3 regions of the Enterobacter sp. PL_is379 genome follow, and region 1 is predicted to be linked to each of the others. Evidence: predicted binding sites of a transcription regulator. Region 1 holds the regulator's gene; each other region holds the start of a gene.
The links. Region 1 encodes CRP, which controls carbon source genes, mostly activating them, when cyclic AMP is high. Its sites were predicted from a motif close to ATGTGANNNNNNTCACAT; they were not measured.

Region 1 (9,199 bases):
GAACGCCTTTAGCAATCGCGTCGTTCATCGCCTGTTTCACCGCGTTGATACCGTCGCCGACGAGCGCATCCACCAGCCCGCTTTGATAGCGCACTTCGCCGCCGGTCATGCTCCAGATAAACGGACGATCGCGGGAGTCGTACTCCTCAATGCCCGCCTCCTGCTCGATAACCTGCGGGCCGTTAAGACCAAGACGCGCTTCGCGGGTCACAATCAGGTAGCTGCACAGCGCTGCCGCGATGGACATCCCGCCGAAGCAGCCCACGGTCCCGGCCACAATTCCCACCACCGGGGTGTAGCGGCGCAGGTCAACAATCGCGGCGTGGATATCGGCAATCGCCGCCAGGCCGAGATTCGCTTCCTGCAGGCGCACGCCGCCGGTTTCGAGGCACAGCACCGCCTGAGTCGGAATGCCGTTGCGGTTATCTTCCGCCGCCAGCTCCAGCGCCGCCGCCATTTTGGCACCGGACACTTCGCCCATGCTGCCGCCCTGGAACGCGCCTTCAATCGCCACGACGACGGCAGGCTTGCCGTTGATGGTGCCTTTCGCTACCACCATGCCGTCGTCCGCCTGCGGCACAATGCCCTGTGGCCCAAGCCACGGAGAGATAATGCCTTCAAACGGATCCAGCAGTTCGCGGTAGCTGCCCTCGTCGAGCAGAGCCTGCGCGCGCTGGCGCGCTTTCAGTTCGATAAAGCTGCTGTCATCACGCATGGCTCACCCCCTCAAAAACCTGTTCGATGCGAATGCGGGCCACGCCCGGCGTCGCGCCGAAGTCGTGGATGGTCAACTTCCCTGCGGGCAGGCTGCTGACGGTTTGCAGACGGTTGAACAGCGCCTCCCAGCGACCCCGACTGTTGTCGACTGAGGTGGTGATATCAATGCTTAGCATCTGGCCCGGTTCGGCGGTGAAGAGCACCTCCATATCCCCGGAGCCAACTACCCCTGCCAGCGCCCTGCCGCTCAACGCGCGGCTGGCTGGCACGGTCAATGTGATTTTTTCCATAACATCCTCTTAATGCTTTGAATTTGGCGTTTCGATGCGGTCGAGAAACAGCGTGGCGGCAAGCAGGTCGGCAGCGCCGCCCGGTGAGGCGTTGAGCGCCAGCATCTGACGGTCTAACCTGGCCAGCGCCTGCTGGCCCGCAGGCGTTGCGCTGCCGCCGGCGTTCAGCACCGCACGGGCGCCGTCCTGCATGGCGTCAAGCCCTTCCATTCCGGCACGTGACAGCACGCAGGTGTCGGTGAGTGAGGTCATGATGGCCATCAGCGCGTCGAGCCTGGCGTGCGTTTCGCTGCTGCCGTTGAGGCGGCTCAGACGAAGCTGCGGCAGCGCACGCTGCATAACGTGCGGAAACGCCTGCTGCGCCTCTTCACGCGCGCCCGGCACGCGGTAACGGTGCGTGGCGCGCAGGCCTTTACTGAACACCTTCGGCGCCGCGTCGTCCGGCAGTCTCGCCAGCTGTGCGGCGGTGCGGGCGACGTCTTGCGCCCTGGCATCACCGCCGAGCATCGCCACCGCGCTGACCAGCAATCCCAGCGCCCAAATCGCGCCGCGATGGGTGTTTACGCCTCCGGTTGCGGACATCATTTGCTGCTCGCCTTCGCGACCGAGTCGCCCGACGGTTTGCCGAAGTGCGATATCTGCCGGACGCTGCCAGCTTTGCTGCGCCAGCGCCTGAAACGTGGAGGTCAGGCTGTGCGCGGAGCGCTCCATCAGCGCAAGGGATAAATCGTGGTGCGCGCCGTTCCCCCGACTGTCCACCAGACCGGGTTTCGGGCTTAAACGTGCTTCGTCAATCAGACACTGCGTGGCGGTTCGCGCCAGCCATTCGGCACCGCCTTCAACCTGAATCTGGGGGAGAAGTTTCATTACCAGCTCCGGAATTTCGCAGGTGGGTTATACAAACCGCCGGACCATTCCACCAGGTCAGACACGCTGCCCGCAGCCAGCAGAGAGCGGGCGGCGTCAGTGCGGCGAATCCCCATATCTTCCGGATACACAACCTTGCCGCTCTGGCGCAGTTCCGCCACGCGTTTGGCGTCCACGCCCAGGCCGATGTCGGTGATCCCCGCGACGGCGGCAACCATGGCCCGACGCTCTTCCAGATCTTTCGCCCGGTAGAGGTAGGCAATCCCCTCTTCCGTCAGCACGTGCGTCACGTCATCGCCGTAAATCATCACCGGTGCCAGCGGCATGCCGGAGGCTTTCGCCACGTCTACGGCATCGAGTTTTTCCACGAAGGTTGGCTTCACGCCTGCCTGGAAGGTTTCGACCATCTGCACGACCAGCTTTTTACCGCGCTGCATCGGGTCCGGCTCGGTGATCATGTTCAGCCAGGCCGGCGTGGCGTGGCGGCGACCGTGCGGGTCATGGCCCATGTTTGGCGCACCGCCGAAGCCGGAAAGACGACCGCGGGTCACGGTTGAGGAGTTGGCGTAGCCGTCTACCTGCAGCGTAGAGCCGATAAACATATCCACCGCGTACTGACCTGCCAGCTGACAGAAGGCACGGTTGGAACGCATAGAGCCGTCGGCACCGGTAAAGAAGACGTCCGGACGAGCACGGATGTACTCTTCCATCCCCAGCTCGCCGCCGAAGCAGTGCACGCTCTCCACCCAACCGCTTTCGATGGCGGGGATCAGCGTCGGATGGGGGTTCAGCGTCCAGTGTTTACAGATTTTGCCCTTAAGGCCGAGCTGTTCGCCGTAGGTAGGCAGCAGCAGCTCGATCGCTGCGGTGTTAAAGCCGATACCGTGGTTCAGGGACTGCACCTGGTGCTCCGCGTAGATGCCTTTGATGGCCATCATCGCCATCAGGATATGTTCCTGTTTAATGAGGCGTGGGTCGCGGGTGAACAGCGGTTCGATAAAGAACGGCTTGTCGGCAACCACGACGTAATCGATCCAGGAGCCCGGGATATCCACGCGCGGCAGCTCGCATTCGTCGTCCACCAGCTCGTTCACCTGCGCGATGACGATGCCGTCGTGGAACGCAGCGGCTTCCACCAGCGCCGGGGTATCTTCGGTGCTCGCCCCGGTGTAGAGGTTGCCTTTGCGGTCGGCTTTAAAGCCGGCAATCAGCGCCACGTTGGGCGACAGGTCGACGTAGAGACGTGAGTAAAGTTCGATGTAGGTGTGAATTGCGCCGATTTCGAGCTGACCGTCTTCCAGCAGCTGGGAGATTCGCAGGCTCTGCGTCCCGGAGAAGGAGAAATCCAGCTTGCGGGCGATGCCTTTCTCGAAGATATCCAGATGCTCGCTGCGGCCGACGCTCGGCATGATCATATGCAGGTCGTGGACAATTTGCGGATTCACTTCGGCCAGCGAGCGGGAAAGGAAATCCGCCTGCTTCTGGTTGTTACCTTCCAGAACGACCTTGTCGCCAGGCGCGATCAGTTTTTCCAGCATGGCGACAAGATCGCCGGTTGGCAGTACCTTGCCCTGCACCGGTACGGACGCCAGGCGACGCGCTTTTTCGCTGCGTCGCGTGTTCCATTGCCGGGTGGGTGTTTGCCCAGATAACATTATTAACCTCCTGATTCAGCTAATCATTTTGATTTGCTTAACGTTGAGTAAAGTGTGCGCTCTGGTGAGAAAGGCATCAATTAAGCGTAGAGTGGAATCATTAGCCTGAGAGTAATAATCAAGGTAAAGATTTGTGATCGGGATCAGTTCATGTTTCGGAAAACCAGGCTAAACGGGGTACAATTCGGAAAGTACCGTAAATTTCTGACAAGAATCAGCATCGCCCTTATGACCCAAATCATTCCATCAGACTTCGACATTGCGGCCGAAGACAGCACTGAGTTCGTGCCTATGCGCGGCGTGGCCAATCGCCATTTGCAGACCATGCTGCCGCGACTGATCCGCCGCAAGGTTCAGTTCACCCCACACTGGCAGCGGCTTGACCTGCCAGACGGTGATTTTCTGGATCTCGCCTGGAGCGAAGCGCCGGAGCAGGCCCGCCATAAGCCGCGTCTGGTGGTCTTTCACGGTCTGGAAGGCAGCCTGCACAGCCCGTATGCACACGGGTTAATTGAGGCGGCAAAAGCGCGCGGCTGGCTCGGCGTGGTGATGCATTTTCGCGGCTGCAGCGGCGAACCGAATCGTCAGAAACGCATTTATCACTCGGGTGAAACCGAAGACGGAACGTGGTTTTTACACTGGCTACGGGACAACTTTGGCACCGTGCCGACCGCCGCGGTGGGCTACTCGCTGGGCGGCAATATGCTGGCCTGCCTGCTGGCCAAAGAGGGTGAAAGCGTCCCGCTGGATGCCGCCGTCATTGTCTCCGCACCGTTTATGCTGGAGCAGTGCAGCTACCACATGGATAAAGGCTTTTCCCGCGTCTATCAGCGCTACCTGCTCAACCTGCTGAAGGCCAACGCGGCGCGTAAGCTGAAAGCCTACCCGGATACCCTGCCGGTCAGCCTGCGTCAGCTGAAAAAGGTGCGTCGTATTCGCGAGTTCGACGACCTGATCACCGCGAAAATCCACGGCTTCGCCGATGCGATTGACTATTATCGTCAGTGCAGCGCCATGCCGCTGCTCAGCAAGATCACGCAGCCGACGCTGATCATTCATGCCAAAGATGACCCGTTTATGGATCATCACTCGATCCCCGCTCAGGAATTCCTGCCCGACAACGTTCACTATCAGTTGACCGAGCACGGCGGCCACGTCGGGTTTATCGGCGGTACGCTGCGCCGCCCGAAAATGTGGCTTGAGACGCGTATTCCTGACTGGCTAACCCCTTATCTGGACGGTGCAAAATGATTATTCCCTGGCAGGATCTGGCTCCCGAAACGCTCGATAATCTGATTGAAAGCTTTGTATTACGCGAAGGCACCGATTATGGTGAACAGGAACGCTCGCTTGAGCAAAAGGTCAACGATGTAAAGCGCCAGCTGAAAAGCGGCGACGTGGTGCTGGTGTGGTCAGAACTGCATGAGACGGTCAATATCATGCCCCGCAACGCGTTTCACGGCTGATCTTCCACCCTTTTAAGTCAGGGAGTTGCTATGTCTGCCAGACATCCGGTTATTGCCGTTACGGGGTCGAGTGGTGCGGGAACCACCACCACCAGCCTCGCCTTTCGCAAGATTTTCGCCCAGCTGAATCTTCGTGCGGCTGAGGTCGAAGGCGACAGCTTTCACCGCTACACGCGTCCGGAGATGGACATGGCCATCCGTAAAGCGCGCGATCTGGGTAAACACATCAGCTATTTCGGCCCGGAAGCCAATGACTTCGGCCTGCTGGAACAAACCTTTATAGAGTACGGTCAGAGCGGCAAAGGGCAGTCCCGCAAGTATCTGCATACCTATGATGAAGCTGTTCCCTGGAATCAGGTGCCGGGGACGTTCACCCCGTGGCAACCGCTGCCGGAACCCACCGACGTGCTGTTTTACGAAGGATTGCACGGTGGCGTGGTCACCCCTCAACACGACGTGGCGCGCCACGTGGACCTGCTGGTCGGCGTGGTCCCTATCGTTAACCTGGAGTGGATCCAGAAGCTGACGCGCGACATGAGCGAGCGCGGCCATTCGCGAGAGGCGGTGATGGACTCGGTGGTGCGCTCCATGGAAGATTACATCAACTTCCTGACGCCGCAGTTCTCCCGTACCCATATCAACTTCCAGCGCGTGCCGACGGTGGACACCTCCAACCCGTTTGCCGCCAAAAGTATCCCGTCCCTTGATGAGAGCTTTGTGGTGATCCATTTCCGCAATCTCGAAGGCATTGATTACCCCTGGCTACTGGCCATGCTGCAGGGCTCGTTTATTTCGCACATGAATACGTTAGTCGTGCCGGGCGGAAAAATGGGGCTGGCGATGGAGCTCATCATGACGCCGCTGGTGGAGCGACTGATGGAAGGGAAGCAGATTGCGTGAACATGTTCCCTCTCCCTGTGGGAGAGGGTTAGGGTGAGGGCATCAACACGCACGATGCCCCAATAATTAAGCCTCGACCACTTCATACGAATGCGTGATTTTTACCGCTTTCTCCAGCATTAACGCCACAGAGCAGTACTTCTCCGCAGACAGGTCCACCGCACGCGAGACCGCTGCGTCCTTCAACTCTTTACCGGTGACCACAAAGTGCAGATTAATATGGGTGAACAGGCGTGGCGCCTCTTCGCGACGTTCTGACGTGAGTTTAACCTCACAATCCGTCACGTCATGACGACCTTTTTGCAGAATCGACACCACGTCAATAGCGCTGCATCCTCCTGCCGCCATCAGCACCATTTCCATTGGGCTGGGCGCTTTATCGCCGGAGTTACCGTCCATCAAAATCTGGTGCCCTGACGCGGATTCGCCCAGGAACGTTAAACCTTCAACCCACTTCACGCGCGCTTGCATATTCTTAAACTCCAACGTTGCATTTTTGGTGACAGATTACGCGTGCGTTACATTTCTCGCAATGGAAGGCGACCTGCATCATGCTGAAGCGAGACACCAGGAGACACGCGGCGAAAGCTATGCTAAAACACTCAGGATGCTACAGTAATACATTGACGTTACACATGTATGCAGAGGACATCAAACTTTACTGGCTGCGAAACGTTACGGTAGCCGACTTCCCAGGGTATGGGTAAGAATTCGATTGCAACCCCAGAGTCCGGATGCATCTGATGACTCTGGTGACAGCTTATAACAGAGGATAACAGCGCATGGTGCTTGGCAAACCGCAAACAGACCCGACTCTCGAATGGTTCTTGTCTCATTGCCACATTCATAAGTACCCATCGAAGAGCACGCTGATTCACCAGGGTGAAAAAGCGGAAACGTTGTATTACATCGTTAAAGGCTCGGTGGCAGTGCTGATCAAAGATGAAGAAGGGAAAGAGATGATCCTTTCTTATCTGAACCAGGGCGATTTCATCGGTGAACTGGGCCTGTTTGAAGAGGGCCAGGAACGTAGCGCCTGGGTTCGTGCAAAGACAGCATGTGAAGTGGCTGAAATTTCTTACAAGAAGTTCCGTCAGCTGATTCAGGTTAACCCTGACATCCTGATGCGTCTTTCTTCCCAGATGGCGCGCCGTCTGCAGGTCACCTCAGAGAAAGTGGGCAACCTCGCCTTCCTGGACGTTACCGGCCGTATCGCACAGACCCTGCTGAACCTCGCGAAACAGCCAGACGCCATGACCCACCCGGACGGCATGCAAATTAAAATTACCCGTCAGGAAATTGGTCAGATCGTCGGTTGCTCCCGTGAGACTGTGGGCCGTATCCTGAAAATGCTGGAAGATCAAAACCTGATCTCCGCCCACGGTAAAACCATCGTGGTCTACGGAACGCGTTAATTCCGCTTAAACGGCGTGCCATCGCAAGGTGTCACGCCGTTTTTGTCTCTATTCCCCATGTGGCGCAGGCTGATCTATCACCCGGAAGTTAACTACGCACTGCGACAAACGCTGGTGTTGTGTCTTCCTGTGGCCATAGGCCTGATCCTCGGGCATCTTCAGCAAGGCCTGCTGTTTTCCCTTGTACCCGCCTGCTGCAACATTGCTGGTCTGGACACGCCGCATAAGCGCTTTTTCAAACGCCTGATTATCGGCGGCTGCCTGTTTGCGGGCTGTAGCCTCGCCGTACAGCTTTTACTGGCTCGTGATATTCCGCTGCCGCTGATCCTGACCGTGCTGGCGATGACCCTCGGCGTCACGGCGGAAATCAGTTCGCTGCACGCCCGCCTGCTTCCCGCGTCGCTGATTGCGGCCATTTTCACGCTGAGCCTCGCCGGGAATATGCCGGTGTGGGAGCCGCTGCTGATCTACGCCCTGGGGACATTATGGTACGGCCTGTTTAACTGGTTCTGGTTCTGGCTGTGGCGGGAGCAGCCGCTGCGTGAATCCCTGAGCCTGCTCTATGTGCAGCTTGCGGATTACTGCGAAGCCAAATACACCCTGCTGACCCAGCATACCGATCCGGAAAAATCCTTACCGCCCCTGCTGACGCGCCAGCAGAAGGTGGTGGATCTGATAAGCCAGTGCTATCAGCAGCTTCATATGCTCGCCGCCAACAAGAACCACGAGTACAAACGGCTGCTGCGCACCTTCCAGGTCGGGCTGGATCTGCAGGAGCATATCTCCGTTAGCCTGCACCACCCGCAGGAGGTGCAAAAGCTGGTCGAGCGCAGCCACGCCGAAGCGGTGATCCGCTGGAACGCGCAGACGGTGTCCGCACGCCTGCGCGTGCTGGCCGATGATATTCTCTATCACCGCTACCCGACGCGCTTTAACATGGATAAGCAGCTGGGCGCGCTGGAGAAAATCGCTCGTCAGCATCCGGATAACCCCGTCGGCCAGTTTGCCGCCTGGCACTTCAGCCGTATCGCCCGCGTGTTGCGCACGCAGCGCCCGCTTTATCCCCGCGACCTGATGGCGGATAAGCAGAAACGGCTGCCGCTATTGCCCGCGCTCAAAAGCTATCTTTCTCTTAAATCGTCCGCCCTGCGCAACGCCGCACGAATTAGCGTGATGCTCAGTACCGCCAGCCTGATGGGCATGGCGCTGCATCTGCCGAAACCCTACTGGATCTTAATGACCGTGCTGTTTGTCACCCAGAACGGCTACGGCGCCACGCGGGTGCGTATTCTGCATCGGGCGGGCGGCACCATGGCCGGGCTGATCATCGCGGGCGTGACGCTGCACTTCCACGTGCCGGAAGGCTATACTCTGGCAGGCATGCTGGCGATCACGCTGGTGAGCTACCTGATTATCCGCAAAAACTACGGCTGGGCGATGGTGGGGTTTACGGTGACGGCGGTATACACCCTGCAGCTGCTCACGCTCAATGGCGAACAGTTTATTGTCGCCAGGCTGATTGATACCCTGATCGGCTGCCTGATTGCCTTTGGCGGCATGGTCTGGCTGTGGCCGCAGTGGCAAAGTGGACTGCTGCGCCAGAACGCCCACGACGCGCTGGAAGCCGACCAGCAGGCCATTCGCCTGATCCTGAGCGACGACCCGCAGCCCTCCCCGCTGGCGTATCAGCGCATGAAGGTCAACCAGGCGCACAACGCCCTGTTCAACTCGCTCAACCAGGCGATGCAGGAGCCGGGCTTTAACTCGCACTATCTGGCAGACATGAAGCTCTGGGTGACGCACAGCCAGTTTATCGTCGAGCACATTAACGCCATGACCACGCTTGCGCGCGAGCACACGATGCTCACGCCGGATCTGGCGCAGCGCTA
Region 2 (7,740 bases), on a different contig from region 1:
CTGCCGTCAACCTCGACGTGACCGCCGGTAAAACCGCCGCGCAGACGCAGTGGCGGATAGTTTTCCTGCTCCAGATAGTCAATCTGCGCGCCGCCCTGACGCAGGGCATCCACCAGGTGACCAATCGGGCGCTCTTTCATGCGCGGCTCGCCGGTCAGCACAATATTGTTGCTTCCCAGGCACAGGGCCGCCGCCAGCGGGCGCATCGCGGTACCCGCGTTGCCCAGAAAAAGCTCAAGCTCTTCACCCGAGCGCAGCGCGCCGCCGTTGCCGGTCACTTCGCAGCGGGTACGATCGTCGGAGAGTGTGTAATGAACGCCCAACGCTTTCAGCGCATTGAGCATATGGCGCACGTCATCGCTGTCCAGCAGGTTTGTGAGGACGGTGGTGCCGTTTGCCAGAGCTGCCAGCAGCAGAGCGCGGTTCGAGACACTTTTTGAACCAGGCAGATTGATGGTGCCATCTACCCGCGCGATAGGTTGTAACGTCAGGGATTCCATGAAAACTAAACTCTCAACTCAACATAATAAAAACCCCGCAGGGGCGCTGCGGGGGTGAAAAACAGCAAATTAACCGTGACGACGTTCGAAGTCGATCATGAAATCCGTCAGGGCTTTAACGCCTTCCAGCGGCATCGCGTTATAGATGGAGGCGCGCATGCCGCCCACGACACGGTGACCTTTGAGCGCGTGCAGGCCTGCCGCGAAGGACTCTTCCAGGAACACTTTGTCCAGGTTGCTGTCCGCCAGCTGGAACGGTACGTTCATGCGGGAACGGTTAGCGTTCGCCACATCGTTGCGGTAGAAATCGCTCTTGTCGATCACGCCATACAGCAGTTCAGCTTTCTGCTGATTTACTTTGTCCATCTGCGCCACGCCGCCGTTTTGCTTCAGCCATTTGAAGACCAGGCCGGAGAGGTACCAGGCAAACGTCGGTGGGGTGTTGAACATAGAATCGTTATCGTTCAGAACGGTGTAATCGAGAATCGACGGGCAGGATGTATGTGCTTTACCCAGCAGGTCTTCACGCACGATAACAATCGTCAGGCCTGCAGGGCCGATATTTTTCTGTGCGCCCGCGTAGATCACGCCATAACGGCTGACGTCAATTGGCGCAGACAGAATGGTGGAGGAGAAGTCAGCGGCAACCACGACATCGCTGCCGAAGTCTGGCGTCTCGTCGATGGCAATCCCGTCAATGGTTTCGTTCGGGCAGTAGTGCAGATACGCTGCATTATCAGAAAGCTGCCACTCGCGCATTGGCTTCACGGCGCGCAGACCGTCAACGGTCACTTTGGCGTCGATCACATTCGGCGTGCAGTATTTATGCGCTTCTTTAATGGCGCTTGCTGCCCAGTAACCCGCATCAACGTAGTCAGCCGTCGTTTTGTCACCGAGGATATTCAGCGGAATACCCGCAAACTGGCCGCGTCCACCGCCGTGACAGAACAATACTTTGTAGTTCGAGGGAATATTCAGCAGATCGCGAAAATCCTTTTCTGCCTCTTCCGCCACCTGAATAAACTCTTTACCCCGGTGGCTGATTTCCATCACCGACGTACCGAGACCGTTCCAGTCACAAAGTTCCTGTTGAGCCTGTTTAAGCACGTCTGCCGGCAACATTGCCGGACCTGAACTGAAATTAAAGACTTGAGCCATTTCCCCTCACCACGCTAAAAGCCATAAGTTATAACTGTGGATATCGGTTTTATCATTCAGTGACACGCGCCGCAATGTCTAAAACTTATGACCCGTGAAATGTGCCCCGCGTCACACAAAACAATCTGCCGCCTCGTTAAGACAAAACCGACAAAATGGCTGTCAGGTGATGCGTTTGGCCCGGCTAACCTTCGTCCATTCCGGATTTGCGCAGCGAGGGCATAATTGACGATCCCCCGGCTGCATCGCCACAACATGGCTACATCTTACGCAAGCATACTCGCCTGATTCAGGCACCGTTCTGAAACGCTCAATGAGCATATCCGGCAGGATACACAGCCCCGGCTTCACCTCGTCGTCAGAATAGTAATAAACGCTGATCTGCCCGTTGGTTTCCATGATCGCCAGACGCACCTGCCCAAGCTGTTCAACGCTGTTCAGGCGTAGCTCCATAAAGAACTCAAACTCGGTCATATTGGCGCTTTGTACATTTTCCCAGGCCAGTTGTCCGTCCTCGACGATAACGACCGGCTTCCCTTCAAGCAGATCTTCCAGCTTTTCGCTTTTCGACATCAGCCACATGACAAGACGATAAAGTAGCGCCAGTGAGACAAAAACGATAAACACCGGCACCATCGGCACATCATCATAGAAGGCGACGTCCCCCGCCGCTGAACCCAGCGTCAGAATAATCAACACCTCAAAGAGCGACATCTGCCTTACGCCGCGACGGCCGGTGATTTTAAGAAACAGGAAGACAAGTACGAAGGTATATAGGCTGCGCAGCGCCACTTCGCCCAGAAATTCAGGAGGAACTTTATCAAACGCCATCCGCTGGAGATCAAATGCTTTCATTTTTCTATGCCTTAACAGTCAGTTACTGCCACTAAGCATAGTCCAGCCATTTATTTTCGCCGAAGATAGCACCCGTCACGCAAAACCCGTATCATTGCGCGCTTTACGTACGATAAAAGTGACCGCCATGACTCAAACGTTTATCCCCGGCAAAGACGCCGCCCTGGAAGATTCCATCGCTCGCTTCCAGCAGAAACTGACCGACCTGGGTTTTAACATCGAAGAAGCCTCCTGGCTCAATCCGGTGCCTCATGTCTGGTCCGTGCATATTCGCGACAAAGAGTGTGCCCTGTGCTTTACCAACGGTAAAGGCGCGACAAAAAAAGCGGCACTGGCCTCCGCGCTGGGTGAGTATTTTGAGCGTCTGTCCACCAACTATTTCTTCGCTGATTTCTGGCTGGGCGAGACCATCGCTAACGGCCCGTTCGTTCACTATCCAAATGAAAAATGGTTCCCGCTGACGGAAGACGACGAACTGCCGAAAGGTATTCTCGACGCTCGCCTGCGTGCCTTCTACGATCCGGACAACGAACTGACCGCCAGCATGCTGATCGATCTGCAGTCCGGTAACGAGGATCGCGGTATCTGCGCCCTGCCGTTTACCCGTCAGTCTGACGAGCAGACCGTCTATATCCCGATGAACATCGTCGGCAACCTGTATGTGTCCAACGGTATGTCCGCCGGTAATACCCGCAATGAAGCGCGCGTGCAGGGTCTGTCTGAAGTCTTTGAACGCCACATCAAAAACCGCATCATCGCTGAATCCATCAGCCTGCCTGAAATTCCAGCAGACGTGCTGGCACGCTACCCGGGCGTGGTGGAGTCCATCGCCAAGCTGGAAGCAGAAGGTTTCCCAATCTTTGCCTATGACGGCTCTCTGGGCGGTAAGTACCCGGTTATCTGCGTCGTGCTGTTTAACCCAACCAACGGCACCTGCTTCGCCTCCTTCGGCGCGCACCCGGACTTCGGCGTGGCGCTGGAGCGTACCGTCACCGAGCTGCTGCAGGGCCGTAGCCTGAAAGATCTCGACGTCTTCACCCCGCCAACGTTTGACGATGAAGAAGTGGCCGAGCATACCAACCTTGAAACCCACTTCATCGATTCCAGCGGCTTAATTTCCTGGGATATGTTCAAGCAGGACGCCGACTATCCGTTCGTGGACTGGAGCTTTGCCGGAACCACGGAAGAAGAGTTCGCTACGCTGATGGCGATCTTCAACGCGGAAGATCAGGAAGTGTACATTGCCGATTACGAGCATCTTGGCGTCTACGCGTGCCGCATTATTGTTCCGGGCATGTCCGACATCTACCCTGCTGAAGATCTGTGGCTGGCGAATAACAGCATGGGCGCGCACCTGCGCGAAACGCTGCTGGCACTGCCGGGCAGCGAATGGGAGAAAGAAGATTATCTGAACCTGATCGCTCAACTGGACGAAGAAGGCCACGATGACTTCACCCGCGTACGCGAACTGCTGGGTCTGGCGACCGGTAAAGACAACGGCTGGTATACCCTGCGTATCGGTGAGCTGAAAGCAATGCTGGCCCTGGCGGGTGGCGATTTGGATCAGGCTCTGGCCTGGACCGAGTGGACCATGGAATTCAACCAGTCGGTCTTCTCTGCCGAGCGCACCAATTATTACCGCTGCCTGCAAACCCTGCTGCTGCTTGCACAGGAAGAGGATCGCGAACCGCTGCAATACCTGAATGCTTTCGTGCGCATGTACGGCGCTGAAGCCGTAGAAGCAGCCAGCGCGGCCCTGAGCGGCGAAGCGCCGTTCTATGGCCTGCAGGCTGTTGATAGCGATCTGAAAGCCTTCCCGGCGCATCAGTCGCTGCTGAAGGCCTACGAAAAGCTGCAGAAAGCAAAAGCCGCTTACTGGTCAAAATAAGCGCACATAACATTACCAGCAGTAGGCGTATTCAATCGTCTGGGCTATATTACGGGGCAATTTCATTGCCCCGTTTTTTATTTTCTTCGGCAATGATTGTTGATTGTAATAATAAAGTTAAATACGGGTAAATATAATAATATTGATCTGGGCTTTACTGTTACTTTTTATGGTTAATACTCCATATTAATTAACTGTTTCAGAGGTGGCTGAACGAAAAAATTCAACTCTTTTCATAACTTTTAAAATTTATTTTTATACGGATAATCAAATACTTACTCCGCATTTGTCGTAAAACCATACACACTGCGGGCCTATAAGCCAGGCGAGATATGATCTATATCAATTTCTCTTCTATAATGCTTTGTTAGTATCTCGTCGCCGACTTAATAAAGAGAGAGTTAGTGTGAAAGCTGACAACCCTTTTGATCTTTTACTCCCCGCTGCGATGGCTAAAGTTGCCGAAGAAGCGGGTGTCTATAAAGCAACGAAACACCCGATGAAGACGTTCTATCTGGCGATCACGGCTGGTGTGTTCATCTCTATCGCTTTCGTCTTCTATATCACCGCCACCACCGGTACTGCCGGAATGCCTTTCGGCATGGCCAAACTGATTGGCGGCATTTGCTTCTCACTGGGTCTGATTCTCTGCGTCATCTGCGGCGCCGACCTCTTCACCTCAACGGTGCTGATTGTCGTGGCCAAGGCCAGCGGAAGAATTACCTGGGGTCAGCTGGCACGTAACTGGCTTAACGTCTACGTGGGTAACCTGGTTGGCTGTCTGCTCTTTGTTTTGTTGATGTGGCTTTCTGGCGAGTACATGACCGCCAACGGTGGCTGGGGCCTTAACGTCCTGCAAACCGCCGACCACAAAATGCACCACACATTTATCGAAGCCGTTGCTCTCGGCATCCTCGCTAACCTGATGGTCTGCCTGGCTGTATGGATGAGCTACTCGGGTCGTAGCCTGATGGACAAAGCCTTAATTATGGTTCTGCCGGTTGCGATGTTCGTTGCCAGCGGCTTTGAGCACAGTATCGCGAATATGTTCATGATCCCAATGGGCATTGTTATCCGCGACTTTGCGAGCCCGGAGTTCTGGACCGCAGTTGGTTCATCCCCGGAAAGTTTCTCTCACCTGACTATTATGAATTTCATTACTGATAACCTGATCCCTGTCACTATCGGGAACATTATCGGTGGGGGTCTGTTAGTTGGGTTGACATACTGGGTCATTTACCTGCGTGGCGACGATCATCATTGATGGTTTTCTCAGGCAGTAAATAAAAAATCCACTTAAGAAGGTAGGTGTTACATGTCCGAGCTTAATGAAAAGTTAGCCACAGCCTGGGAAGGTTTTGCGAAAGGTGACTGGCAGAATGAAGTAAACGTACGTGACTTCATTCAGAAAAACTATACCCCGTATGAAGGTGACGAATCCTTCCTGGCTGGCGCAACTGAGGCGACCACCAAGCTGTGGGACAGCGTAATGGAAGGCGTTAAACTGGAAAACCGCACTCACGCGCCAGTTGATTTTGACACCTCCGTTGCTTCCACCATCACTTCTCACGATGCTGGCTATATCAACAAAGCCCTTGAGAAAATCGTTGGTCTGCAGACTGAAGCACCACTGAAACGCGCAATCATCCCGTTCGGTGGCATCAAAATGGTTGAAGGTTCCTGCAAAGCGTATAACCGCGAGCTGGACCCAATGCTGAAAAAAATCTTCACCGAATACCGCAAAACCCACAACCAGGGTGTATTCGATGTTTACACCAAAGACATTCTGAACTGCCGTAAATCTGGCGTTCTGACTGGTCTGCCAGATGCGTATGGCCGTGGCCGTATCATCGGTGACTACCGTCGCGTTGCGCTGTACGGTATCGACTTCCTGATGAAAGACAAATACGCTCAGTTCGTGTCTCTGCAGTCCGATCTGGAAAACGGCGTAAACCTGGAAGCGACTATCCGTCTGCGTGAAGAAATCGCTGAACAGCACCGCGCGCTGGGTCAGATCAAAGAGATGGCGGCTAAATATGGCTGCGATATCTCTGGTCCTGCTACCAACGCTCAGGAAGCTATCCAGTGGACCTACTTCGGCTACCTGGCCGCAGTTAAGTCTCAGAACGGTGCAGCAATGTCCTTCGGTCGCGTATCCACCTTCCTGGATGCGTACATCGAACGTGATATCAAAGCAGGCAAAATCACCGAGCAAGACGCTCAGGAAATGATTGACCACCTGGTCATGAAACTGCGTATGGTTCGCTTCCTGCGTACTCCAGAATACGATGAGCTGTTCTCCGGTGACCCAATCTGGGCAACTGAATCCATCGGCGGTATGGGCGTTGACGGCCGTACTCTGGTAACCAAAAACAGCTTCCGCTTCCTGAACACCCTGTACACCATGGGTCCTTCTCCGGAGCCGAACATCACCGTTCTGTGGTCTGAAAAACTGCCTCTGAACTTCAAGAAATTCGCCGCTAAAGTGTCTATCGATACCTCTTCTCTGCAGTACGAGAACGATGACCTGATGCGTCCGGACTTCAACAACGACGATTACGCTATCGCTTGCTGCGTAAGCCCAATGGTTGTTGGTAAACAAATGCAGTTCTTCGGTGCGCGTGCAAACCTGGCGAAAACCATGCTGTACGCAATCAACGGCGGCGTTGATGAAAAACTGAAAATGCAGGTTGGTCCTAAGTCTGAGCCGATCAAAGGCGACGTTCTGAACTTCGATGAAGTCATGGACCGCATGGATCACTTCATGGACTGGCTGGCTAAACAGTACGTCACTGCGCTGAACGTTATCCACTACATGCACGACAAGTACAGCTACGAAGCCTCTCTGATGGCGCTGCACGACCGTGACGTGATCCGCACCATGGCGTGTGGTATCGCTGGTCTGTCCGTTGCTGCTGACTCCCTGTCTGCAATAAAATATGCGAAAGTTAAACCAATTCGTGACGAAGACGGTCTGGCTATCGACTTCGAAATCGAAGGCGAATATCCGCAGTTTGGTAACAACGATTCTCGCGTTGATGACATGGCGGTTGACCTGGTAGAACGTTTCATGAAGAAAATTCAGAAACTGACGACCTACCGTAACGCTATCCCGACTCAGTCTGTTCTGACCATCACCTCTAACGTTGTGTATGGTAAGAAAACCGGTAACACCCCAGACGGTCGTCGTGCTGGCGCGCCATTCGGCCCAGGTGCGAACCCAATGCACGGTCGTGACCAGAAAGGTGCGGTTGCCTCTCTGACTTCCGTTGCTAAACTGCCGTTTGCTTACGCGAAAGATGGTATCTCTTACACCTTCTCTATCGTGCCAAACGCGCT
Region 3 (7,740 bases), on a different contig from region 1:
CCATTTACGGAAGATGAGCACCGACCAGACAAGCGCCACCAGGGCCGGAATAGCCCCCAGATAGCCAATCGCCGACATCGACACGTGCAGTATGACCTGATTTCCCACCAGCGCGCCCGCGCCAATCCCCAGATTGAAAATCCCGGAGAACAGCGACATGGCAACGTCCGTTGCATCCGGCGCCAGGGCCAGAACTTTCACCTGCATGCCCAGACCAATAATCATGATCGCCACGCCCCAGAACAGGCTCAGGATCGCCAGATAGCTTTCACTGCCCGCGGCGGGCATCAGCAGCAGCAGGCAGGCCAGCAGCAGGCCGATGGCGCTGCTCACCAGTAAGGAGGCGTGCCGGTTACCCAGCTTGCCAAACAGCACGCTGCCAATAATGCCCGCGCCACCGAGGATCAACAGTAAGACGGTGGCAAAATTGGCGCTAAAGTCCGCTACCATCTGCACAAACGGTTCAATGTAGCTATACGCCGTGTAATGGGCCGTCACCACAATGACGGTCAGCAGGTAGATACTCAGCAGCGCCGGGCGACGCATCAGCAGCGGCAGGCTTTTCAGCGAGCCGGAATGTTCGCTCGGCAGCGCGGGCAGCAGTTTAATCAGACATACCAGCGTAACCAGCGCACCCATACCGATGGCGAAGAAGGTCGTACGCCAGCCGAAGTATTGCCCCACGATGCGGCCAATTGGCAGACCCAGCACCATCGCCAGTGCGGTACCGGTAGCAATCAGGCTCAGCGCCTGCGCGCGTTTCCCTGCCGGCGCCAGGCGAATAGCCAGCGACGCGGTGATAGACCAGAACACCGCATGGGCAAAGGCGATGCCGATGCGGCTCATGACCAGCACCGTAAAATTCCACGCCATAAATGACAGCACGTGGCTCGCAATGAACAAGACAAACAGACCGATCAGCAGCCTGCGCCGCTCCATCTGGCTGGTCAGCAGCATAAACGGCAGGGACATCAGCGCCACTACCCAGGCGTAGATGGTCAACATAATGCCCACCTGAGCCGTTTCCATCTGGAAACTTTCAGCGATGTCAGACAACAGCCCAACCGGAACAAATTCTGTGGTATTAAAAATAAACGCGGCAATGGCCAGCGTGACCACGCGTAGCCACGCAACCCTGCGGGAAACTGTGTTCGTTGTCATAGGGATGTCGGAGATTCGTTGCTGTAAAGAAGAGGAGACGATCTTAAAACGTCAAACGGCGAAAACTCAACCATTATGTGATGCAGATCTCAATATTTACCTTATAAAAGCGGTAGCCGGGAACGCTGTTTTCATTGAATATAAAAGAACAACATAATAAAAACAGGCGGTAAGACAATGCAGGAGATTGATTTTTATCTGGTCGATGCGTTCAGCGATACCTCGTTCGGCGGCAACCCGGCAGCCGTTTGCCCGCTGAAAGTGTGGTTGCCCGATGAGACCTTACTGAAAATGGCGCAGCAGCATAATCAGTCGGAAACGGCTTTTTTCGTCTGCAGTAAAGGGGGCATTGAGCTCCGCTGGTTTACCACCCTCACCGAAGTCAATCTCTGCGGCCACGCTACGCTGGCGGCCGCGCACGTGCTGTTTACCGAGCTGGATTACCCGGATTCGCGGATCCACTTTGAAACCGCCTCTGGCCGCCTGACGGTCAGCCGGGAGGGGGAGTGGATGACGCTGGACTTCCCGGCATGTCCAACCCATGAAGAGACGCCCCCGCCTGAGATGCTTTCGGCGCTGGGTATCAGACGCTACGTTGAAGCCCGTAAAGGACGCGCCTGGCTGATCGTTCTGGATAATCGCCAGCAGGTTGAAGCGCTTGCGCCACGCTTTTCGGCGATGACGCCGGGCGAGCATAAGGTGAGCGTGACGGCGCGCGGTGAGGGGGAATACGATTTTGTCAGCCGCTTTTTCTCACCGGGCGTTTCCGTCCCGGAGGACCCGGTCACCGGCTCCGCGCACACGATGCTGATCCCGTACTGGAGCGAAAAGCTGGGCAAAACGACGATGTTTGCCCGTCAGGTTTCAGCGCGTGGTGGCGATGTGCGCTGTGAGCTGAAAGGCTCGCGGGTGCTGATGAGCGGACAGGCCACACTTTATCTGAAAGGCACAGTTTTTCTGCGCTAAATAGCCATAACAAGAGAGGAAGAGACAATGCAGGAAATTGATTTTTATCTGGTGGATGCCTTCAGCGACAAAACCTTTGGTGGCAACGCCGCAGCGGTATGTCCTCTGGAAGAGTGGCTGCCGGACGAGACGCTGCTCAAAATGGCGCAGCAGCATAACCAGTCTGAGACCGCCTTTTTCGTGCGCACCGACGGTGGGTTTGAGCTGCGCTGGTTTACCACGCTGGATGAAATTAACCTCTGCGGACACGCTACGCTTGCCGCATCGCACGTCATTTTCGAATACCTTGATTACCCGCATACCGAAATCACCTTCACCACCCGCTTCGTGGGCGAGCTGACGGTTAAACGCAGCGGCGACTGGCTGACGCTGAACTTCCCCGCGTGGTCGACGGAGGTTGTGGATAATCCTCCCGAGGTGCTGTTTAGCGCCCTGGGCATCACGGCGGCAAAAGAGGTGCGCGTGGGTCGGGATTACATGGTGGTGCTGGAGAGCCAGCAGCAGGTGGAGGCGTTAACGCCGGATATTGGGGCCATGCTTCCGCTGGATAAGATGGTCTGCGTGACGGCGCCGGGCGAAGAATATGACTTCGTCAGCCGCTTCTTCTGCCCGGGCGAAGGGGTGCCGGAAGATCCGGTTACCGGATCTGCCCACAGCATGCTGATCCCGTACTGGAGTGAAAAGCTGGGCAAAACGTCGCTCAATGCCCGCCAGGTGTCGCACCGTGGAGGGGATCTGCGCTGCGAGCTGAAGGGCGACCGCGTGCTGATCGGCGGCCAGGCTACCCTGTATCTGAAAGGGCGCGTCTTTTTGCGCTAACAGGGCGGAGCGATAAGTTAATACTATGTAGCACCCTGGCAGGCCTGCGCTATGTTGAAATTTAGCCTCATAAAAAAAGCAAGGAGCCTGCCATGTATTCCATTACCTCTGAATCTGCACGTCATCCGGACATTCTCGCTCTGATCGCGGCGCTTGACCGCTATCAGAGCGAACTCTATCCCGCCGAAAGTAATCATCTGCTCGATCTGGCTGCGCTGCCGGAAGCCTCGCTGATCCTGATGATCATTCGCGACCAGCAGCTGCACGCCGTGGGCTGTGGCGCTATCGTGCTCAACGGTGACGGAACGGGGGAGATGAAGCGGGTCTATATCGATCCGGCTCATCGCGGGCAGCATCTGGGAGAGACGCTGCTGGCCGCCCTGGAAGATGAGGCCCTGAGCCGTCATTGTCATACCGTAAGGCTGGAGACGGGCATCAAACAGCATGCCGCGGTGCGTCTTTATGAACAGTGCGGATACGATTTGCGTCCGGCGTTTGCCCCGTACGTTGACGACCCGCTCAGCCTGTTTATGGAGAAGGCGCTGGTTGAAGACGTTCGTTTAGCAGCGCTATAAAAGCTTCCAGCTGGCGGGTCATCGCCCCGCGTCGCCACACCAGCCAGGTGGTGAGCCAGCGCCAGTTTTCCGCCAGCGGCCAGGCTTCAACCTGATGATGTCCCGGCATACTCTCCAGCATCGAGCGCGGCATCAGTGCGATGCCCGCGCCCGCAATGACGCAGGCGAGCATGCCGTGATAGGACTCCATCTCATGAATGCGGCCGGGCGTGGCGCGGTCAGCGTGAAACCAGCTCTCCAGGTGTCGGCGATACGAGCAGTTGGCGCGAAAGGCATAGACGTCGCTGCCGCTGACCTGCGCGGCGCGCGTCACCTCCGCATGCCCGGCAGGCGTGACCAGCATCATCTCTTCCCGGTAGACCGGCATGCCTTCCAGCTCCGGGTGCGAAAGCGGACCGTCGACGAAGGCGGCGCTTAGGGTTCCCTCCAGTACGCCATCAATCATCGTCCCGGAAGGCCCGGTAGAAAGGGCAAACTGAATACGCGGATAGCGCTGGTTAAACTGCGCCAGCGTTTCAGGAATGCGCACGGCGGCGGTGCTTTCCAGCGCGCCGAGGGCAAATAACCCCTGCGGCTCATCCCCCGCGACAACCATGCGCGCTTCATCCACCAGGGCGAGGATCTGCCTGCTATAGCGCAGGAAGTTATGGCCAGCCGGGGATAAGCGCAAACGCTGGTTCTCACGAATAAACAGCTCAACGCCCAGATCGGCCTCCAGCTGGCGGATGCGGGTCGTCAGGTTAGACGGCACGCGATGCACCTTCTGCGCCGCCTGGGTGATGCTGCCCGTCAGCGCGACGGCGTTAAACATTTCAAGCTGGGTTAAGTCCATGGCATTCTCGTTTCGTGAATAAGGTGGTTAGTATTATTCATTTTTAAGAAATAGCAGAGTGAGCCACAATGAATCAACCGAAATGCGTGGAGAACATCATGAAATATTCATCTGCTACACATGCCCTTTCTGTTAACCCGGCCACGGGTGAAACCCTCGCTGCGTATCCCTGGGCGACGCCGCAAGAGGTTGAACGCGCGATTTCTCAGTCCGACGCGGGCTATCGCCAGTGGCGACGCGAAAGCGTGTCCCACCGGGCGCAGAAGCTGCGGGATCTCGGCGCCGCGCTGCGAAACCGCGCGGAAGAGATGGCGCAGATTATCTCCCGTGAAATGGGCAAGCCCATCCTGCAGGCGCGAGCGGAAGTGGCAAAGTCCGCCGGTCTGTGCGACTGGTATGCCGAGCACGGCCCGGCAATGCTGCGTGCGGAGCCGACGCTGGTGGAAAACCACAACGCGGTCATTGAATACCGTCCGCTGGGGCCGATTCTCGCGGTGATGCCATGGAACTTCCCGCTCTGGCAGGTGCTGCGCGGCGCGGTGCCGATTCTGCTGGCCGGTAACAGCTATCTGCTCAAACATGCGCCCAACGTGCTCGGCTCTGCGGATCTTATAGGGCAGATCTTTGCGGATGCGGGTTTCCCTGAAGGTGTCTTCGGCTGGGTGAACGCCACCAATGACGGCGTCAGCCAGGCGATTAACGATCGTCGTGTTGCGGCGGTGACCGTCACCGGCAGCGTGCGTGCCGGGGCCGCCATTGGTGCTCAGGCAGGAGCCGCGCTGAAAAAATGCGTTCTTGAACTGGGCGGCTCAGACCCGTTCATCGTTCTCAACGATGCCGACCTGGATCTCGCCGTGAAGGCGGCGGTAGCGGGTCGCTACCAGAATACCGGGCAGGTGTGCGCGGCGGCAAAACGCTTCATTGTGGAAGAGGGTATTGCGGACACCTTTACCCAACGCTTTGTCGATGCGGTTGCTGCCCTGAAGCTGGGCGCTCCGGAGCAGGAAGAAAACTACCTGGGCCCGATGGCGCGTTTCGATCTGCGCGATGAACTGCATCAGCAGGTGCAAGCGACGCTGGCAGAAGGGGCAACGCTGCTGCTGGGGGGTGAGAAAATCAGCGGCGAGGGAAATTACTATGCGCCAACCGTGCTGGCGAATGTCACCCCGTCGATGACGGCGTTCCGCCAGGAGCTGTTTGGTCCGGTCGCGGCCATTACCGTCGCGAAAGACGCGGAGCATGCCCTGATGCTTGCCAACGACAGCGACTTTGGCCTGTCCGCCACCGTCTTTACCGCTGACGCAGCGCTTGCGGATAAATTCTCCCGCGAGCTGGAGTGCGGCGGCGTGTTTATCAACGGCTTTAGCGCCAGCGATGCGCGCGTGGCTTTTGGTGGCGTGAAGAAAAGCGGTTTCGGCCGCGAGCTTTCCCACTTTGGCTTGCACGAGTTCTGTAACGTGCAGACGGTGTGGAAGGATCGCGTGTAATCCTTAATTTCGGCCCTCGTCGTGAGGGCCGTTGTCATTATTCTGCCATGGTTCTGTCATTTTCATTTCGTAGACTCGCACGCGTCTAACGCCTTGTAAATGAAGCTAATTATGAACCTAACGCAAATTTTTTGCCGTATTGCGCAGCGTCTCACCCCTCGTCACTTTGGCCTGTTGACGGGCATCTTTTGCATCATTGGCCTTTTCTCCGCGGTGCAGCTCTCCTCGTCACTCCTGCTTAACGCCTCCCTGAACAACGCCCAGCGTAACGAGCAGCAAAACCTGCTGGCCTGGCAGCAGCAGAGCAAGCTGGATCTGGCCCGTGTTTCCCTGCTGGCGGCAAGCGATCTGCTTAACCGGTCCGGCGTCTGGTTTATGCAGGATAAAGAGACCGGCTCCGACGGAAGCTGGCATAGCCTGATGGACGATGCGCAAAAGGCGCTGACGGTTTCTCAGCAGGCGTGGAAGGCCTGGCTGGCGCTGAATCCGCCGAAAGATGACGCGCTGGTGAACAGCTATCAGCTTTTCTACGGTGCGATTAACGAGCAGGCTGAAGGTCTTCTCAAGACCAACACCATCGACGCTTTTTTTGCCGTCCCGGCGCAGGCGTTTCAGACGGATTTTAACGATAACTATGCGCGCTATCAGCAGGCAAGCGAGAAGCAGGCCATGCAGGGGCGCCAGAGCCTCATGGCGCAGCTCTCCGGTCTGCAAACGTTATTCCTGTTTGCGCCGGTGCTGTTAGTCGCCATCGCCGCTGTCGTCTGGTTCGGCATGTCCAGATGGGTGATTACGCCGCTGCGTCGGTTGATTGCGCATATTAACCGGCTGGCGGCAGGGGATCTCTCCGGCACGCCGCCGGACGTCATGCGCTTCAACCGGGAGATAGGGCAGCTTAGCGACAGTATTGCCACGATGCAGCACGGTCTGCAGCAGCTGGTGACGCAGGTCAGCCATGCCACGGCGACCATGGTGGAGAACATTGGCTCCCTGGCGCAGGGTAACCAGAAGTTGTATCAGCAGTCGGCACGCCAGGCGAAAGAGCTTGAGGATGTGACGGCGCATATCGCGGCGCTGGAAAACCATGTGGAAGGGAATACCGGCTATGCCAGACTCGCCAGCTCGCGGGCGGATGAAGCGCGTCAGGCCGCCGCGGGGGGAGACCAGATGATGTCGACCGTAAACGCGTCCATGCAGGCGATCGTCGACCGATCGTCCGAGATGCGCGGGATCGTGGCGATGATCGACAGCGTGGCGTTTCAGACCAATATCCTGGCGCTGAATGCGGCCATCGAGGCGGCCCATGCCGGAAACCAGGGGCGCGGGTTTGCCGTCGTCGCCCGGGAGGTTGGATTGCTGGCCAGAAAGAGCAGCCACTCGACGCAGACCATTCAGGAGCTGATCAACCGCTCGGTTCAGGGCATTGAAGACGGTTCCCGTGCCGTCACCCTGATGGAAGAGAATCTGCAGCAGGTCACCGGTCTGGTGGGCAATTTAAGCAGTTTGCTGAATGAGATCTCCACCGCCACCCTCAGCCAGGGGGAGAGTATTCACCAGATGACGCGTCAGCTTCAGGCACTGAACCAGGTCTCCCGTCAGACGGACCTGCTGGTCTCTGACGCCTCGGATGCCTCTGAGCGACTGCAAAAGCAATCCGATCTTTTATTGCAGGCCGTTTCGCGTTTTCGTCTTAGCGCCTGACGCAATACATAAGCCTCTGTTATACTCGCAGCCCGTTTTAGCCTGAGGGCAAGGAGCAAAGTGTGGCTGCGGTCATCCATAATGAGATGTTGGACGAGATTCTGGCGCAGGTTCGTCCGTTAATTGGAAAGGGGAAGGTTGCCGACTATATTCCGGCCCTTGCCTCGGTCAGCGGGAATAAGCTGGGCATTGCTATCTG

Region 2: the regulator CRP is predicted to act here: its motif matches at 1,758-1,775, upstream of serC (3-phosphoserine/phosphohydroxythreonine transaminase).
Region 3: the regulator CRP is predicted to act here: its motif matches at 1,237-1,254, upstream of AC0TOY_RS15625 (sugar transporter).

What each region holds. Positions count from the first base shown of each region.
Region 1 covers NZ_JBVPGT010000020.1:16,786-25,984, forward strand. Annotated here, with positions in the region: gene AC0TOY_RS02740 (biotin-independent malonate decarboxylase subunit beta) at 1-715, opposite strand, end outside; gene mdcC (malonate decarboxylase acyl carrier protein) at 708-1,007, opposite strand; gene AC0TOY_RS02750 (triphosphoribosyl-dephospho-CoA synthase) at 1,017-1,874, opposite strand; gene mdcA (malonate decarboxylase subunit alpha) at 1,874-3,529, opposite strand; gene AC0TOY_RS02760 (hydrolase) at 3,758-4,780, shown strand; gene AC0TOY_RS02765 (YheU family protein) at 4,777-4,995, shown strand; gene AC0TOY_RS02770 (phosphoribulokinase) at 5,026-5,895, shown strand; gene AC0TOY_RS02775 (OsmC family protein) at 5,962-6,366, opposite strand; gene crp (cAMP-activated global transcriptional regulator CRP) at 6,678-7,310, shown strand; gene AC0TOY_RS02785 (YccS/YhfK family putative transporter) at 7,368-9,199, shown strand, end outside.
Region 2 covers NZ_JBVPGT010000033.1:388,106-395,845, reverse strand. Annotated here, with positions in the region: gene aroA (3-phosphoshikimate 1-carboxyvinyltransferase) at 1-500, opposite strand, end outside; gene serC (3-phosphoserine/phosphohydroxythreonine transaminase) at 570-1,658, opposite strand; gene AC0TOY_RS23180 (DUF421 domain-containing protein) at 1,821-2,513, opposite strand; gene ycaO (30S ribosomal protein S12 methylthiotransferase accessory factor YcaO) at 2,641-4,401, shown strand; gene focA (formate transporter FocA) at 4,808-5,665, shown strand; gene pflB (formate C-acetyltransferase) at 5,717-7,740, shown strand, end outside.
Region 3 covers NZ_JBVPGT010000030.1:305,942-313,681, forward strand. Annotated here, with positions in the region: gene AC0TOY_RS15625 (sugar transporter) at 1-1,161, opposite strand, end outside; gene AC0TOY_RS15630 (PhzF family phenazine biosynthesis protein) at 1,339-2,127, shown strand; gene AC0TOY_RS15635 (PhzF family phenazine biosynthesis protein) at 2,155-2,946, shown strand; gene AC0TOY_RS15640 (GNAT family N-acetyltransferase) at 3,039-3,521, shown strand; gene ptrR (putrescine utilization regulator PtrR) at 3,475-4,353, opposite strand; gene sad (succinate-semialdehyde dehydrogenase) at 4,452-5,840, shown strand; gene AC0TOY_RS15655 (methyl-accepting chemotaxis protein) at 5,952-7,541, shown strand; gene glsB (glutaminase B) at 7,604-7,740, shown strand, end outside.